DNA from 2 places in the Rossellomorea vietnamensis genome. Region 1 is predicted to be linked to the other one. Evidence: riboswitches for the same ligand, from Rfam matches in the RefSeq annotation. Region 1 holds a riboswitch; the other holds the start of a gene.

What was found. A riboswitch is a leader RNA that binds a small molecule or an ion and turns the genes downstream of it on or off. The one in region 1 is predicted to bind cobalamin.
Region 2: another riboswitch for cobalamin. It lies ahead of N5C46_RS02180 (ABC transporter substrate-binding protein); the one in region 1 lies ahead of N5C46_RS06300 (ribonucleoside-diphosphate reductase subunit alpha).

The regions. Positions count from the first base shown of each region.
Region 1 covers NZ_CP104558.1:1,224,042-1,232,956, reverse strand. Annotated here, with positions in the region: gene N5C46_RS06320 (thiolase family protein) at 1-401, shown strand, start outside; gene gndA (NADP-dependent phosphogluconate dehydrogenase) at 724-2,136, shown strand; gene N5C46_RS06310 (hypothetical protein) at 2,176-2,337, opposite strand; gene N5C46_RS06305 (SurA N-terminal domain-containing protein) at 2,460-3,230, opposite strand; cobalamin riboswitch at 3,796-3,976, shown strand; gene N5C46_RS06300 (ribonucleoside-diphosphate reductase subunit alpha) at 4,121-6,358, shown strand; gene N5C46_RS06295 (ribonucleotide-diphosphate reductase subunit beta) at 6,375-7,412, shown strand; gene N5C46_RS06290 (aldehyde dehydrogenase family protein) at 7,455-8,915, opposite strand, start outside.
Region 2 covers NZ_CP104558.1:400,600-409,514, reverse strand. Annotated here, with positions in the region: gene N5C46_RS02205 (bifunctional adenosylcobinamide kinase/adenosylcobinamide-phosphate guanylyltransferase) at 1-372, opposite strand, end outside; gene N5C46_RS23280 (histidine phosphatase family protein) at 324-941, opposite strand; gene cobS (adenosylcobinamide-GDP ribazoletransferase) at 911-1,699, opposite strand; gene N5C46_RS02195 (bifunctional adenosylcobinamide kinase/adenosylcobinamide-phosphate guanylyltransferase) at 1,696-2,250, opposite strand; gene N5C46_RS02190 (adenosylcobinamide amidohydrolase) at 2,287-3,738, opposite strand; gene N5C46_RS02185 (FecCD family ABC transporter permease) at 3,735-4,793, opposite strand; gene N5C46_RS02180 (ABC transporter substrate-binding protein) at 4,756-5,721, opposite strand; cobalamin riboswitch at 5,857-6,056, opposite strand; gene msrA (peptide-methionine (S)-S-oxide reductase MsrA) at 6,276-6,806, shown strand; gene N5C46_RS02170 (hypothetical protein) at 6,860-7,012, shown strand; gene N5C46_RS02165 (glycosyltransferase family 2 protein) at 7,107-8,222, shown strand; gene N5C46_RS02160 (C45 family autoproteolytic acyltransferase/hydrolase) at 8,401-8,915, opposite strand, start outside.

The DNA of each region.
Region 1 (8,915 bases):
AAAAAGCCGATGAATTGGGCCTGAAAGCACGTTTTAAAATTCACACCCGTGTTGTGGTGGGATCTGATCCCACCCTGATGTTAACGGGACCCATCCCTGCGACCAGGAAAGCCCTGCAAAAAGCGGGGCTGTCTGTCGAAGATATTGACATATTTGAAGTGAACGAAGCATTTGCCCCCGTGGCACTTGCATGGTTGAAGGAGATCGATGCGGATCCTTCCAGGCTAAATCCGAATGGAGGGGCAATCGCCCTCGGCCATCCATTAGGGGCCAGTGGAGCCAGAATCATGGTGAGCATGATGCATGAGCTTGAACGCACGGGAGGAAGATACGGTCTGCAAACCATGTGTGAAGGACACGGCATGGCCAATGCCACAATCATTGAAAGACTTGATGTATAATAATGAGAGGGACGGACCTTTAAGGTCCGTCCCTCTTATGTTGAAAGAATGGATAATTTTATTATGAATAGCAATAATAAAATGAGCGATCATAGTAGGTTTTCTACAGATAGATGTGTGATGAGGCGGGGTTTGTGGTAAACAGTGTATGCCTTTCATTCTTGTTGTGGGGAATTTATAATGAGAAGCAGAGAAAAAAATTTCATCTAATCTTATATAAGAAAAAAATTTTTCATGAAAAATCCACCACGGAAATTTATTTCGTATTATAATAATAACGGTGAAGTGATCTATTTATTCGTACTAGAAAGGAATGAACGTAATGACAAAACAACAAATAGGAGTCGTCGGCGTCGGAGTGATGGGAAAGAGCCTCGCCTTAAACTTTGAAAGCAGAGGATATTCAGTTTCTATATATGATGTGTCGGATGAAAAGGTAAAAGAAGTACTCGACGAGCATCAAGGAAAGTATTTGGTTGGAACACATGATGTAAGTGAATTTGTTCAATCGTTGGAAGTACCGCGTAAAATTCTCATCATGGTACCTGCCGGGAATATTACGGACAAAGCGATTGATTCATTGCTACCTCATCTGGATAAAGGGGATATCCTCATCGACGGTGGGAACGCATACTTTGAAGATACCATCCGCCGCAACAAGGCGCTGGAGGAGAAGGGAATCAACTTCATCGGTGCAGGAGTATCCGGTGGAGAAGAGGGTGCCTTATACGGACCTGCGATTATGCCAAGTGGCCAGAAAGAAGCGTACGATCTAGTCGAACCTTTCCTCACTGCCATCGCTGCCAAGGTAAAAGGGGATGCATGCAGTACATATATCGGTCCGGACGGATCCGGCCATTACGTGAAAATGGTTCATAACGGAATAGAATACAGTGATATGCAACTCATTTGTGAAGCGTATTATCTCATGAAGAATGTGCTTGGGTTAAGTGCAAAGGAACTTCATGAAATATTTAAAGAGTGGAACGCCGGGGAGCTTGACAGCTATCTGATTGAAATTACAGCCGATATCTTCACTAAGGTGGATGAAGAAACAGGCAAGCCCCTTGTAGATGTCATTTTAGATACTGCCGGTCAAAAAGGGACAGGAAAATGGACAAGCATCAGTTCCCTTGAATTGGGAGTACCGTTATCCATCATCACTGAATCTGTTTTTGCCCGTTTCATTTCAGCCATGAAGGAAGAACGTGTGAAGGCGAGCAAAATCCTGAGAGGACCTAAAAATAAAGAGTTTACAGGTAATAAACAGGAGTTTATCGAAATGATCCGCAAGGCGTTGTACTTGAGCAAGATCTGTTCTTATGCACAGGGATTTGCACAGCTTCAATCGGCGTCGGATGAGTATGGTTGGGATCTTAAACCAGGTGAAATTTCCATGATCTTCAGAGGTGGATGCATCATTCGTGCCGGCTTCCTGGGAGAAATCAAGAATGCCTATGATCGTGATCCCGGCTTAACAAATCTGCTCCTGGATCCATATTTTAAAGAGATTGTTGAAAATTATCAGGATGAAGCAAGGGAAGTAGTGGCAACAGCCATCAAACTGGGTATTCCTGTACCGGGTCTCGCCAGTGCATTAGCTTACTATGACAGCTATCGTTCTGCATCATTGCCGGCGAATCTGCTGCAGGCACAACGGGACTATTTCGGAGCCCATACGTATCAGCGTATAGACAAAGAAGGTACTTTCCATACAGATTGGTTAGCTGAATAATATAGAACCGCCCTGTGGATCATCCACAGGGCGGTTTATTTATTCGTCTTTAGTATCGTGTTTTTTCTTTTCGTCACGCTGGTCTTTTTTTAGTTCGTCGATAGGGATGGGATCGACATTTTGTTCACTTTCATGCTGATCAAGGATACTTTCCTGATCCTGCTCGGCATTTTCCGGATTTTGATTTGTTCTTTTCGTCATGATGCTCATCCTCCTTAAATGATAGGTTCTTATACCATACCCCCGGGACAGGGAGAAAAACCTCCTGTGGAAGATAGAAAAAAAAAGAAAGCCGCCATAAAAAGGCGGCTTTCTGACTTGTGTTAGATTTTCACATCAATTTTAGCATTTTTCTTTAAATCTTCAACATGTTGAACAAGCTTTTCTTGTTTCTTCTGCTGTTCAAGCTGAGTCTTGATCTGTGGTTTTACATCTTCAAACTTTGGTGCATCCTTTGCTTGATCCTGCCCCTGTTGACTTGCATATTGATCATAAAACTTCTTCATTTCATCTTCTGTCACTTCGTCGACTTTGATTTCTTTTTCTACGTAGTTGGTGTACTTAATATTTTCAGCAATCTGAGTTTTCAACTCATCCATGGTAAATCCGGCTTTTTTCATGGCATCTTCGAATTGCTTTTCATCTTTGTATTGCTTTTTCACTTCGTCGAGCTGCTTATTGATTTCATCATCCGTCGCTTTATAGCCTTTTTCCTCGGCCTGTTGCATAAGAAGCGTTTGACCGACTATGCTGTCAATGGTTTGATCTTTGATTTTTTTGGCAGCATCTTTACTTGTCGGATCCTGTCCCATTTGTTGATACTGCATCTGTGATTGAGTCAACACATTGTTGAAATCTTCACCTTTGATTTTTTCGTCGTTTACGATGGCGACGACCTTATCTTTTTCAACCTTTTGTTCATCCATTTTCTTTTGCATTTCTTCCATCTTTTTCGCTTGCTCTTCTTGAGCCTTTTTGTCAGAAGCCTCTGTTTTTGGTTTATCGTCAGCTTTTTGGCTCTCCTCATTCGAACCGCAAGCGGCTAGTCCAATTGTTAATAATCCTACTAGTAAAGTCGTTAATAGTTTCTTCATAATAGACTCCTTTCAGAACTAAGGTGTGATTTCAAAAAAAATCACTTAATGGGCATTGTAAATGAAAAACCTGCAAAAAGAAAGTATTTAGGTCAAAATATATTGATTGTAATCTGGATGAAACACAGATGAAAAAGCTGATTCTCCTTCCGTACATTGATATGTAGGGAATACAAATCCTACTAAAGTGATAAAGCAGGAGGAATATTGCATACGTTCAAAAAAAGAGGTTGTTTAAATCGAGACTTTCTCCATTTAAACAACCTATCAAAAATATTGGGGACCAAAGAATACTGTCAAACAACCTTCTATTTGGATTATAGAGATGGACTCCATTTCCCTCAACCCACATATATGTTAACGTAGATGGACTACTGTCCGTTTGGAAGCACTATTCCATCATCTTCTTCCCTTTTCAGGGAAAATAATAATTATAAGCATATTTCAAGATCTATTTTTGCAAAAATAAAAGTGAATAGATTACTTGTAAATCTATTTTGAATCATATATGATAGTTAAAGACACAACATTTGGTGTCTGTTTTTATTTTTATGACTATATATTGATTATAACCTGTGAATAAGGTGTCTGATTAGACTTAAAAGGGAATCCGGTGAGAATCCGGAGCTGTCCCCGCAACTGTATGTGCTGACGAAATAAGGAACTGCCACTGTCGTATCGATGGGAAGGCCTTAGAGTAGGGTGAAGCGCTAGTCAGGAGACCTGCCTTATTTAACACGTGTTATCTTCTTCGGGAATTGGGAGGATAAAGCGAGGATTATAATAGGCTTTTAGGTCTATTTATATCTCCGTATTGTTTAAAGCCCGTCCTTCTTGAAGGATGGGCTTTTTTTGACTCCTTCCCACATTAAGAATCGGGAGGAATGAACATGACATTCTCAATGGTAAGACAAAAAGAAGTGGAAGGGATTCTCCACAGCCTCAGCAGACAGTTTCCCAACCTGGATTTTACAGAATTCGATAAGAAAATCACCATGTATGCAAATCAGCAGGAGGAAGGGACCAGTGAACAGCTTCATCATTTCATGATCCTGACAGCGATCGAACGTATCACCGCACTCGAACCGGATTGGACCTATGTGGCAGCATCCTTGTACATCAAAGATTTATATGAGGGCATATCATTTTCAAGGGGGAAATCAAAAGAGAATCTATCCGGCTCATTTTATCAAGTGGTCAAAGATTTAACTGTAGCTCACCTTTATTCCCCGTCACTACTGGATTCATATAGCAAGGAAGAAGTGGATTACTTAGGTTCCATACTGGACTTCAGCAGGGATCAACTCTTTACTTACATAGGGATCGTTACGCTGGCCGAGAGGTATTTGACAAAGTCCCATAATGGAAAAGTGCTGGAGCTTCCTCAAGAGAGATTTATGGTCATCAGTATGACGTTATGCATGAATGAGGAAAAGGAAAAAAGAATTCCCTTGATTGAAGAAGCGTATTGGGCACTGTCCAATCTGTATATGACCGTGGCAACCCCTACTTTTGCAAATGCAGGAAAAAGCCATGGCCAGTTATCCAGCTGTTTCATTGATACGGTTGAAGATGACTTAAGGAGCATTTATGACAGTAATACGGACGTTTCCACTCTTAGCAAGAATGGAGGGGGCCTTGGAATTTATTTAGGAAAGGTCCGTAGCAGGGGGAGTGATATTAAGGGATTTAAAGGAGTGAGCTCCGGGGTCATACCGTGGATGAAGCAACTGAATAATACGGCGGTTTCCGTCGATCAACTGGGTCAGCGTCAAGGTGCGATCGCCGTATATTTGGATGTATGGCATAAAGACATCTTCCCCTTTCTGGATACCCGGTTGAACAATGGGGACGAAAGGCAGAGGACCCATGATCTTTTCACGGGCGTCTCCTTACCCGATCTATTTATGGAACAGGTGGAAAAGAGGGAAGACTGGTATTTATTCGACCCTCATGAAGTGAAAGGAGTCATGGGCTTTTCCCTGGAAGACTTCTATGACGAAACATCCGGTGCTGGTAGTTTTCGTGAGAAGTATTGGGAATGTGTCGCTCACCCCACCCTTTCACGGGAAGTGGTGCCTGCCATTGAAATCTTTAAGCGCATCATGATATCTCAGCTCGAAACGGGGACTCCGTATATGTTTTACCGGGATAGCGTAAACCGCATGAATGCCAATCCCCATAAAGGGATGATCTATTGCAGTAACCTATGTACCGAAATCGCTCAGAATATGAGTGCGACTGTGATGGAAGAAGAGGTGATACAAGATGGGAAGATCGTCACATATAAGTCACCGGGAGATTATGTCGTATGCAATCTCGCGTCCATTTCTTTAGCCAAGACCATCCTGGATGATGAGCTTGAGAGAGTGGTGGCGATAGGCGTAAGACTGCTGGATAATGTGATTGACTTAAACGACCTTCCCGTCCTGCAGGCCCAGATCACCAATCAGCGGTACAGGGGAATCGGATTAGGGACATTCGGATGGCATCATCTCCTTGCCCTGAAGGGATTGAAGTGGGAAAGCAGTCAGGCGGTCGACTATTGTGATTACCTTTATGAAGAGATTGCTTATTATACGATAAAAGCAAGCCATGAACTGGCAAAGGAAAAAGGAAGCTATCCTTATTTCGACGACTCGGACTGGGCGACGGGAGATTATTTTCTGAAGCGGGACTATTCAAGTGAAAGATGGATTGAATTAAAGGATGGGATTAAAGACAAAGGGATCCGTAATGGATATTTAATGGCGGTAGCCCCCAATTCCTCAACCTCGATCATTGCGGGGTCCTCTGCGAGTATCGATCCGATATTCAGGCTCCAGTATTCAGAAGAAAAAAAAGATTACAAGATTCCAGTGACCGCTCCCGATCTGTCTCCGGAAACAACCTGGTATTACAAGACCGCTTATCAAGTGGATCAACATTGGAGTGTGGAACAGAACGCAAGGAGGCAGAGGCATATCGATCAGGGGATTTCATTTAATCTGTATGTGCGTAATGACATCAAGGCTAAAGATTTACTGGATCTTCACCTGGACGCATGGAAGTCCGGATTGAAAACCACTTATTATGTAAGGTCTACGTCCGTATCCAATTTCGAAGAATGCGAAAGCTGTCATAGCTAGGGGAGGAAGAAGGAAAATGGAAGAATTGAAACAGCGGGTCCTGATTGATTCACTGGCCCCAAATAAATCAACGGGTATCGTAAACGGGAAAAGTTCCAATATATTAAACTGGGATGACGTGCGGTTTCCCTGGGCTTACCCGAAATATAAAAGGATGCTGGGGAATTTCTGGACTCCATTTGAAATCAATATGGCTAAAGATATTAAGCAGTTCCCTACTTTGTCGAAGAATGAGCAGGAATCCTTTTTAAAAATCATAGGTCTCCTGGCGCTGCTTGACAGCGTTCAAACCGACTATGCGGGAAAAGTGGCAGATTACCTGACGGATTCGAGCCTAAACGCCCTGATGATCATCCTGGCACAGCAAGAAGTCGTGCATAACCATTCCTATAGCTATGTGTTATCCAGCATCGTATCGAAAAGAGAGCAAAATGAAGTGTTTGACTTTTGGAAGAACGATCCCATTCTATTGAAAAGGAATGAATTTATCACAAATGGCTATAAAGGATTTGTTGAATCACCGACTGTTCAGAATCTATTAAAGTCAATCATTTATGATGTCATCCTGGAAGGATTGTTCTTTTATTCAGGTTTTGCTTTTTTCTATCATTTAGCAAGAAACCAAAAGATGGTCGCAACGAGCACGATGATCAATTATATCAATCGTGATGAACAGCTTCATGTCGGGTTGTTTGAAAAAATATTTAAAGAAGTTTTGAATGAAAATCCTTCTTATCAGACGGAAGAGCTGCGTATGTTCGGGAAGGAAACATTCAAACAGGCAGCGCACCTCGAAATGGAATGGGGAAGAGAGATCATTGGATCCCATGTGGAAGGGCTTCTGATGAGTGATGTAGAGGATTATATTAAATTCATGGCCAATAAAAGAGCGAAGCAATTAGGTTTTGACGAACCATTCGAGGGCTACAAAACGAATCCGCTTAAATGGATCATAGCGTATCAGGAAGTCGATAGGGGAAAGACCGATTTCTTTGAACAAAAATCAAGGCAGTATACTAAAACATCGGATGCCAATGGATTTGATGAGCTGTAAAGGAATCATAATAAAAAGCGAGTCGGCATGACTCGCTTTTTGTTATCTCTTTTCAATAAAAGGACCATAATCCCTTCTCTTATGTTGAACGGCCACCCATTTCACCGTCGTGAATTCTTCGAGTGCCCATTCCCCGTTGAAGCGTCCGAGTCCTGAATCTTTTTCTCCGCCGAATGGCATATGGGGCTCGTCATTCACCGGTTCGTCATTGATATGAATCATCCCGGTTTCCACTTGATGAGCCACATTCGTCGCTCTTTCGATGGATGAAGAATGGACTGCTCCGCTTAAGCCATAAGGATGTTCGTTAGCTAGCCCTACAACTTCTTCTTCGGAATCGAATGGTATGATGGCTGCCACTGGTCCGAAAATTTCATTCTTTGCAATCGGCATGGAATTTGTCACATGGGTCAGAACGGTCGGATATAATAAGTTCTTTTCTGCATTTCCTCCAAGTGCCACTTCAGCGCCCATTTCCTTGCTGCTTTCAATATCTTTCAATATCCGGTCTACTTGATTTTGATCGATCAATGGGCCGATCTGTGTCTTTTTGTCAGAAGGATCTCCAACCTGTAATTCTTTCACTCTGGAAACGAAGGCATCCACAAACTTATCATACATTCCTTGTTGAACCATGATCCGATTGATGCTCATGCAAATCTGCCCCTGGTGATAGAATTTACCGAAAAGGGCTGATTCAACAGCCTGATCAAGGTCAGCATCATCAAGTACGATAAAGACATTATTGCCACCGAGCTCCAAAGCCGTTTTCTTAAGATTTTTCCCTGCAAGCTCCCCGATGCGGCGTCCCACTTCCGTAGATCCTGTAAAGGAAATCAAGCGGGGGATGGGGTGGGTCACGATGTCATCCCCGATTTCAGACCCTTTTCCTACCACTACATTAAGAAGTCCTTTCGGAAGTCCGGCCTCTTCAAATATACTTGCAAATAATAACCCGCCAGTCACAGGAGTATGGGTAGCTGGCTTAACCACAACCCCGTTTCCGGTAGCCAAAGCAGTCGCGATGGAGCGGACAGCCAGATGGAAGGGGAAATTCCATGGGCTGATGATGCCTACTACTCCGAGTGGGGCCCTGTATACCCTGTTTTCCTTACCGGGAACTTGGGAAGGGAGGATTTTCCCCTCCATCCTATACGGATACGTTGCAGCTTCCTTCATGCTGTTAATGGAGACGGTCACTTCACCTGCAGCTTTCATATACGTACTCCCTGACTCCTTGATGAGCCATTCAATGATTAAATCCTTATTTTCTTCAACAACAGAGACCGCCTTTTCCATAATGCTCCTCTTTGTTTGAGGAAGCTCATTTGCCCAGGATTTCTGTGCTTCCTGTGCTGATTGATATGCTTTATCGAGATCTTCTTTACTGGCAGCTTGAATGGATCCAATTTCAGTATGGTCAAAAGGATTCTGATTCGGTATTGTATTTTCACTGCCTCCATCAATCCATTCACCATTGATGAAAAGTTTGTCAAATTGTGT
Region 2 (8,915 bases), 820 kb from region 1:
TTGGGCAAGGTCCTGATAAATCCAGCCCGTCACATCTCTCCATTCCCTTGAAATGTGGTCTATGGGTACAATTCCTTTCCCTATTTCTGACCCGATCCAGATCACTTTTCGTTCTGGATGTTCTTCTTCCCACTTCTTCAACTCCTCCATCCGTTGGAAGAATTCTTTCCTAACGTCGCGCTCCCCACGTAAAAGGGCAGATCGAACGGCATACTCAAGCCCCTCCAACACGAGGATGGGCTTTGATGGATGGGCTTCTTCCATCCCTTCTGTAAATAACCGGACCCATTCCGTGTCGCTTCTCTTCAAACGAAAATGCTTTCTTACCCATTGGCCCTTGCCATTAAAGGAACCTCCCGTAATGAAGTACAATTCTGGTCCCTCCAATTCTCTTCTGTTTTCCAACCCAATTCATATCCGTTTCCGTGGTAGACCTCCCAATCCCAAAAAGATCTAGGATCACTTTTGGGGGAAAGAGAAGTTAACAGGTGCCGAATGACTCCACCATGGGTTATGACTGAGTACCGATTCCCATTAAGTGAATCGATTTGTCCTTTGATTTGCTCCCAGGCAACTTCGACTCGTTTTATAAATTGATGTATCCCTTCCCCTCCTGGAGGAGAATTAGAGGGATCGGTTAACCAATACTGATACTCTTCATTTCCCTTCAAATCCTCGTAGGTCAAGCCTTCCCATTCTCCAAAATGTAATTCTCTTAATAGAGGAGATGGAATGATAGAGGCTTCAGGAAACAAAAAATGCGAGGTTTCCAAACATCGGTTTAGGTCGCTTGAAAAACATCCCTCATATGGCTTGAAGGATCGCTTTATTTGTTTAAGCTTACCGATTCCTTTTCGTGATAAGCTCGGGTTCGACCAACCGATGTATTTCCCTCTCTCATTTGCATCTGTTAAACCATGTCGAATGAAAGCAATAGCCATATAGTCATCCATAAAATCGACTCCACCCCTTCTACACTTGCTCCGACTGTGTCACCAGTCATGCCTCCAAACCACTTTATGCTCTTCGAGTAAACAAACAGGCAAAATCCGACCGTTACAATCGTGAAGGCAGCATAAAGAAAAAGGCTATTCAGGAAAACGCCTGTCACTATGATCCCTATCAAAGAGGCCAGCATCCACAAAACATCGTTCCATTTCGTATCTTTACTGAAGCTATACCCCATACCGGAATTATGGGCCGCGGGGATAAGAATGAGACTAACTCCCATGAGGATACGGCTGAAAATGGGGATCGACAGCAGAATCAAACAAATCACAGCAGTATTAGAATAGTGGACGGATTCATATATGAATAAAAAGCGGGAGGAAAGCAATACCACAAGAGATAGGGCACCAAATGCACCGATTCGGGGATCTTTCATGATCTCTAAGCGCTTCTTTAGATCCCGGTAGGAAAAGTAGGCGTCGCTTGCATCCATATAACCGTCCAAATGAATTCCACCGGTAAGGAGGATGGGCATCACCCAAATATAAAATGATAATGCCAATGAGCTCATGGGTGTAAAGGATGCCAGTAACACATAGCCACTTGAGAGAAACATTCCGATCAATAAACCCAATATAGGAAATGTGCGTACCATCCATCTCATTTCACTTTTTCCAAGCGAGAATTCTTTTCGCACTGGAAGTACCGTAAAAAACTGTAAATTAAGGAGTAGACTCTTTACTAATCTCATTTCATTGAAATCCCTTTCTTCATAACCGGGATTCCAACCGTCATATCGATTGCTATATACGACTTCTCCACCAATCTTCTATGTAATCTTCCCAGCATCCTTTGGAATTGGAGTATTTCGTCTGTTTTCGGTGGAATGTCATGAAATAATTCATTACTTACAACAAGTAATGCTTTTACTTTATCTGCTAACTGAATGACAGACTCATAGATACGATCCTCTACATTCCTTCCCCCCTCCATACCCCCGTTGAACAATTCGTTTGTCAGCAGAGTCGTGAGACAATCTAATAGAACAATGGCATTGGACGGTATAGTATCGACGATATCCCCGATAGCCAGTGGCCTTTCAATGGTCTTCCACTTTTCATGAGAAGATTGGCGATCCAGTCGGTGTTTTAAGATCCTGTTTTCCATTTCCCGGTCCGTACTCACTCCACTCGCAAGATAGATCAAAATTTCATTCGATGTTCTTAGTTCCGACGCAAGCCTTTCTGCATAGGAACTTTTCCCGCATCTAACCCCTCCGGTTATGAAAAAAAGTCTTCCCATGAGAAATTGTGCCTCCTTACTATGAAAGTCCTTTTATTAACCCATATAACGTTGGATGGCTTTTTTTGTGACTTCATAGACTCCTTTGCCGATCAACTTACCTATCGGAGTGATCGGTCCTGCAAATGGTTCGATCTCCCCTTTTTGACTGGAAGCAATCAGAATGCTGTCTGTAGGCGTTCCGGTTGCTAGGTTACCGTTTCTTTTGTCCCTTACTTCCATATCATTCAGAGCTTTCACCTTTGCCTCCGTGGAAGTGACGAGGGCTTCGATATAGGCCTCATCAGATAAATTCCCATTAATGAACACCCAGGTGTTGATCGTACCCGGTTTAGAATCAATATCATATTGAAAGCTCGTTGATACATCCATGGCATTTCCGACACCGGCGGTCACGATGACGAAAACCGATTTCCCCATCATCTCAAAACGCTCACATATCATGTTAGACAAATCGAGAGCCGTCATCATACCGACAGATAAAGACGGATCCAGTTCTTTCGTAATGAGATACTCCTTCATATCTTGTTTGTAATCCCGGCAGTCATAATCAACGGGTACCCGTCGGTTCATGAAGTGAGAGTACCAACCAATTCCTGCTCCGATAATACCCGAGGACATACACTTCAACGGGAATGGTGCAGAATAAAGGATGCAATCTTCGGTCAATGTCATATACCTTTCATCTAATACCAGGTTTTCAGTGAGGGATCCTTCGGGCACGATCACCATCTGAGGTTTGGCCACCAAAGGATGAGCCTGTTTCTGAACCTTTGTATGATAGACTTCTTCGATATGTTCTTCTTTCAACACTTCTTCCGGATGATTGAGAAGTTTCGTCGTACCCTGGTCCAATAGGAGTAAACGGTCACAGTATAGGCTCGCTAAATTCAAATCGTGAAAAATGGCCACGACCGTTAATGTCCCCTGATCTGTTTGATTTTTAATCAAATCCAATAGTGACTTCTGATAGGAAAGATCAAGGTGATTAGTGGGCTCATCCAAAAGGAGGAGGTGAGGTTCCTGGGCAAGAGCCTGTGCCAGGAACACCCGTTGCCGTTCACCACCTGACAATTCATGCAGGTATCGGTACTGAAACGAAGAAATTCCCGTCTGCTCCATCACCTTGTCCACCATCTCTTTGTCCCGGTCGGTCGTACCCTTAAAGAAACCTTTCTGGTGAGCATATCTTCCAAGCATCACCGTCTCCCTCACCTGATACGAAAATGCTTCAGTCGATATCTGGGGCAATACCGCGACATGGGTAGCCAATTCTCTCGAAGAAAACTGATGAAGCGGCCTTCCCTTCAATGTAATGACCCCAGCCATTAAAGGAAGGAGACCTGTCATCGCTTTCAGTAACGTCGTCTTACCACTTCCATTTGGGCCAAGTATGCCAAAGAACTCTCCCTTGTCAATATGAAAATTCATGTCTTCCACGATCTTTTGATCGCCGTATCCTACTGAGACCCCGTTTACATCGATCATGTTGAAAGACCTCTTTTCTTTAAAAGAATATAAGCAAACATCGGTGCACCGATCAAGGCGGTGATCACTCCAATCGGAAGTTCGGTCGGAGCGATGATCGTTCTGGAAAGCAGGTCGGCGAGTACAAGGAACCCTCCTCCTACAAGGATTGATAGGGGGAGGAGATGCTTGTGATCATGTCCGATCATTCTTCGCAGGAAATGAGGAACCACAAGGCCGACAAATCCGATCGTTCCTGACACGGCCACCGCTGCCCCCGTCAGGATGCTTCCGGCTATCAAAATGATCAGCTTCCTTTTTTGAACCGAGATGCCGATATGACGGGCCTGTTCCTCTCCGAAGCTCATGCCGTTCAATTCCTTGCTGTTCAGTATGAGCAACACCACCCCAATAAGGAAGAAAGGCAAGATGATCGCAACGTAATCCCAGCCTCTCATGGATACACTTCCAAGAAGCCAGCCGATGATCTGCCTCAGTTCCTCACCTGTGAGTGCGATCATCAATGAAATCACCGAGCCCAGAAACGAGCTGAAGATGATTCCTGTCAATATAATGGTCTCGACCTTCATGGTCCTTTCAACCTTTTGTGCAAACCATAATACGAGAAATACGGTGATGATCGAACAAACAATACTGAAAAAGGGGAGCGTAAACTTCCCGATGAAAGGGATACTCCAATGGAAAAATAATGTGATGACTGCCCCCACCGATGCACCTGATGATACTCCCAATGTGTAGGGATCAGCCAGAGGATTGCGTAGCAGCCCTTGGAAGGAAGCCCCTGCAATGGCTAAGGAGCTACCGACCAATAGAGCCAACAATACTCTTGGAAGTCGGATCGTATAGACGATGTTCACAAACATGGGATTAACTGTATCAGGCATTTGAAAACCGAACCACTTATAACCGATGATGTAAAGGATATCCATCGGTGGAATTGATATCGTACCGATCGAAACACCTGCAAGCACTGCTATGAGTATAAAAATCCCTGCCAATCCGTATGTGATCCCTATCTTATTCTGCAAATACCTCTGGATAGATCGACTTTGCAATTTCCTCTACTCCTTCAACCAATCTTGGACCTGTCCGTGTGACTAAATCAGAATGGACATCGTGAACATCCCCATTCTTAACTGCCGTCACATCTTCCCATCCTTTTCTTCCCATTATCTGTTCTTTCGGATTTTCACTGTAATAACCATATGTAGTGATGATTGAATCAGGGTTAGACGAGATGACAGCTTCCTGGTTCACCTGTACCCAGCCTTCCTGCTCACTCATGACGTTTTCAGCATTGACCATAGATAGCATTTGATCGATGAACGTGTTCTTACCTGTTGAATAAATGTCAGGGGAAGGGGAAACTTCCACATAGACTCTTTTCTTTTCAGTTATTTCACTTGCTTTTTCCTGAATGGATTTTAAATCTGATTTCATTTCAGAAACAACGGAATCTGCCTGATCTTTTTTACCGACAAGTGTCCCGATGTCCTGAATTGTGTTATATACTTCTTCAAAGCTTTTAGCGTCTTGAACGATGAATACGTTCACCCCTGCATCTTTCAGTTGATTCAAACCTTCTTCTGCTGACTTTGCTGTGGATTCATGGGCCAGGACCAGGTCCGGATTTAAGCCGACGATTTTCTCTACGTTAAACTCCATTCCACCGATTTTCTCTTTATCGGCGGCTTCTTTTGGGAAGTTATCAAAGTCTGACACCCCGACGATTTCCTTATTGAGCCCAAGCTCGAATAAAATCTCCGTATTACTGGGAATTAACGAAACGATATGTTTAGGTTGTTCTTCCAGGGTGACTTTATTATCAAGCGCGTCAGTCAATGATAAAGGATACCCGGATTCATTTTGGTTTACTTCGGCTGTTTCCTTTTTCTTCGTTTGTTCCCCGTCATTCGTTCCGCATGCTGTCAGGAATCCGATGGCTACTAACAATGCAAGTAAGGCTTTTACTGTGTGTTTCATTTCTTATTCCCCCTGTTGATTAACATTTTGACAGACAAAAAAACATCTCCAGTGGACTAGAGATGTTGTGTAAGATGCATATATAGGTTTATATTCAGTGAACCATGCATATTACACCTTTCTATCCGCGTAGAATTGGTGCGCTTAAAATCAGGCAGGTCTCCTGGCTCATGGTCATAGTTTGCTGATACCTTCCCGTGCATGTTTGCACAGTGGTAAATGTTCAGCTCACTACCATTTACAGTGGCGGGACCGCGTTGGATTTACACCAACTTCCCTATTAAGAAGCTAAGAAGAATCACATCTTACACTTCACCTGATTTCGTGACGTATGAAATTGTTCCGTTCAAAAGAATTATACACAAATTCCATCCGTTAGGAAATGAATTTTAATGAATTTGTTGAAAATTGTAGAAAAAGATTAATCGTAAAGTCGGCACAGCTGAAGCAGACAAGCTATTTTGATTGTTCCTTTTAAGCTTTCATGGTAGAATCTGTTCAAGCTATTGCTTTACTGCTTTAGAGGAGTACATATGGTACAGGAGGTTTGCTAAATGAATGATAGAGAAGTCGCTACTTTTGCAGGCGGATGTTTTTGGTGCATGGTAAAGCCGTTCGATGAGCTGCCGGGGATTATTGATGTCGTATCGGGATATTCTGGAGGTCATCTTGAAAATCCTTCATATGAGGATATTAAAGCCGGTGGCAGCGGACATTATGAAGTGGTTCAGATCACCTATGATCCCGCTCTGTTTCCTTATGAAAGGCTATTGGAGTTATACTGGCCCCAGATTGACCCGACTGATGACGGTGGTCAATTCCACGATCGCGGTGAACAGTATCGAACAGCTATCTTCTATCACAATGAACACCAGAAACAATTGGCTGAGGAGTCAAAACACACGATTGAAGAAAGCGGGCGATTCAAGAAGCCGATCGTCACCAACGTCCTTCCTGCCTCAACCTTTTATCCGGCAGAAGAGTATCATCAAAAGTTCTACAAAACGAATCCGGAGGAATACAAACAAGATCGCGCAAAGTCAGGGCGGGATGAATTCATAGATGGACATTGGAAAAACAAATAGTGGCATGAAAAAAACTTCTTTCGCCAAACTAATGGCTAGAAAGGAGTTTTTTTATGAAGAAATCCGACAAGGCGAAAGATGATAAAGAACAAGTGATAGGATTCTCTGGACCGGGAAAAGTAGTTAATTTCTTTGACCCTTATCCTGATGAGAAGGAAGAAAACGCAAATAACTCAGATACCGTCGATCCCCATCCATCCCAATGAGACATCAGCTAAAAAACGCCCTATGCGTATCACGGGTAAATATTATGGTTAGAATGGCGATACAGCAGAATTTTGTCAAAGAAGGTGAAAACAGATGTATTTCTGGATTGTCGCATTGGGCCTTACCATTTTCCTTTTTACGAGAATTCCGACCGTGAAGAATTCCGTTCATGTACGGAATAGTTATCTGGTCAAGAAATGTTCCATCATCATTCCTGCAAGAAATGAAGAAAAGACGATTGGGAGGCTTTTATCCAGTATTCGGATGCAGTTCATACAGCCATTGGAAGTCATTGTTGTGAATGATGGTTCAACAGATCAAACGAAGGCTATTGCCTTAAACGAGGGTGCAATTGTCATTGATGCACCCCCTTTGCCTAATGGATGGAACGGAAAATCATGGGCATGCTGGAATGGAGCGAAAGAGTCTAAAGGAGAATTCCTATTGTTTGTGGATAGTGATACCTGGTTCGAACAAGCAGGTCTGTTAAAGATATGCGAAACGTATAAAATGCAACAATGTCAAGGAGTATTGACCATTCATCCTTTTCATAAAATGGAAACCTTTTATGAAACATTCTCCATGCTGTTTCATTTAATGGTGTTTGCTTCAACCAGTATCACCCATCTCTTTTCATGGTTGTGCACTCCTTCAGGCGGTTTCGGGCAATTTTTCCTATGTTCAAGGGCCGTTTATGAGCGGCTTGGAGGACATGAAGCCATTAAAGGGGAAATGGTGGAGCATTTTGCCTTGAGTCAATGGGCGAAGAAATGCGGGGAATCCGTAGAAGCGGCAAGTGGCAGGAATGCCATTTCCATGAGGATGTATGGGGAAGGAATAGGTCAATTATTCCACGGGTGGTCAAAGAGCTTCGCTTCAGGAGCTAAGTCGACAAACATCCTACTCCTGGGGCTTTCTTCTTTGTGGATGGCTTCACTTATTGCGCTGGTCATTCACTCACCCGATATGATTAGGGAATATCCCTATTTATTCATAATCCACTATATCCTATTAGGGGGTTATTTCTATTTCTTAGTGAGAAGGATCGGTAATTTCAGCGTGTTCGAGACATTATTATTTCCGGTTCACATCCTATTTTTCCTAGCTACCTTTCTTCATTCATTTTTGAATACCTTTTTCAGGAAAAGGACTACTTGGAAAGATCGTTATGTATACATAGAGAAAGGAAAGAACGAGAAGATGAAATGATCCTGTTAGTGAATATTACTTCACAAACATAAACCTGCACCACCCGCAAGTCACCACATTTATAAGAATGTTACTTATCATACATACATTTTATGAATATGCACATTTTATTAATAAGAACCGAGGAAGTCCTCCACGAATGATAAGCCGTTAATCCCTTGATTTGCTCGGTTCCCCCTTATTCCGTCACTTCTTCCATAAATAAAAACGGCTCATTTGTATCGAACTTCCCTGACATTTTCCGGACGGGAATATTTCTTCCCCTGACCCATTCCTGAAAGTCCACCACCAATCCATCGGAACTTTCCCCGAATCCGATTAAGCATTGCAGTGATTCACATTGAAAGACACATGTATGAATCGTCCCTGCCCAAGCATCATACGCTTTCTTGAAAATCGGGCTGTCTCCACGGTTAAACAGTTTGAATGCCCCATCCATGGTTAATTCCTTTTCCTGTACTGAATGTAACAGGTCCAGCCTTTTTTGAGAATCCTTTAAATAATGTCGGTTATCCTTTTTCATATGATTCATTTGAAAATGGTTGGTACAACTTAAGGTTGAATGGTGATACACCCCTATTCCCCTCGGGGAAGCTTCCACCACGGCAGCTTTGCCACCTTGATCATATAAAGAATAGTTGAAACTGTGTCGGTGAGGCAGCCTGCGCAACACTTCGATGGCCTCGTCTGTAT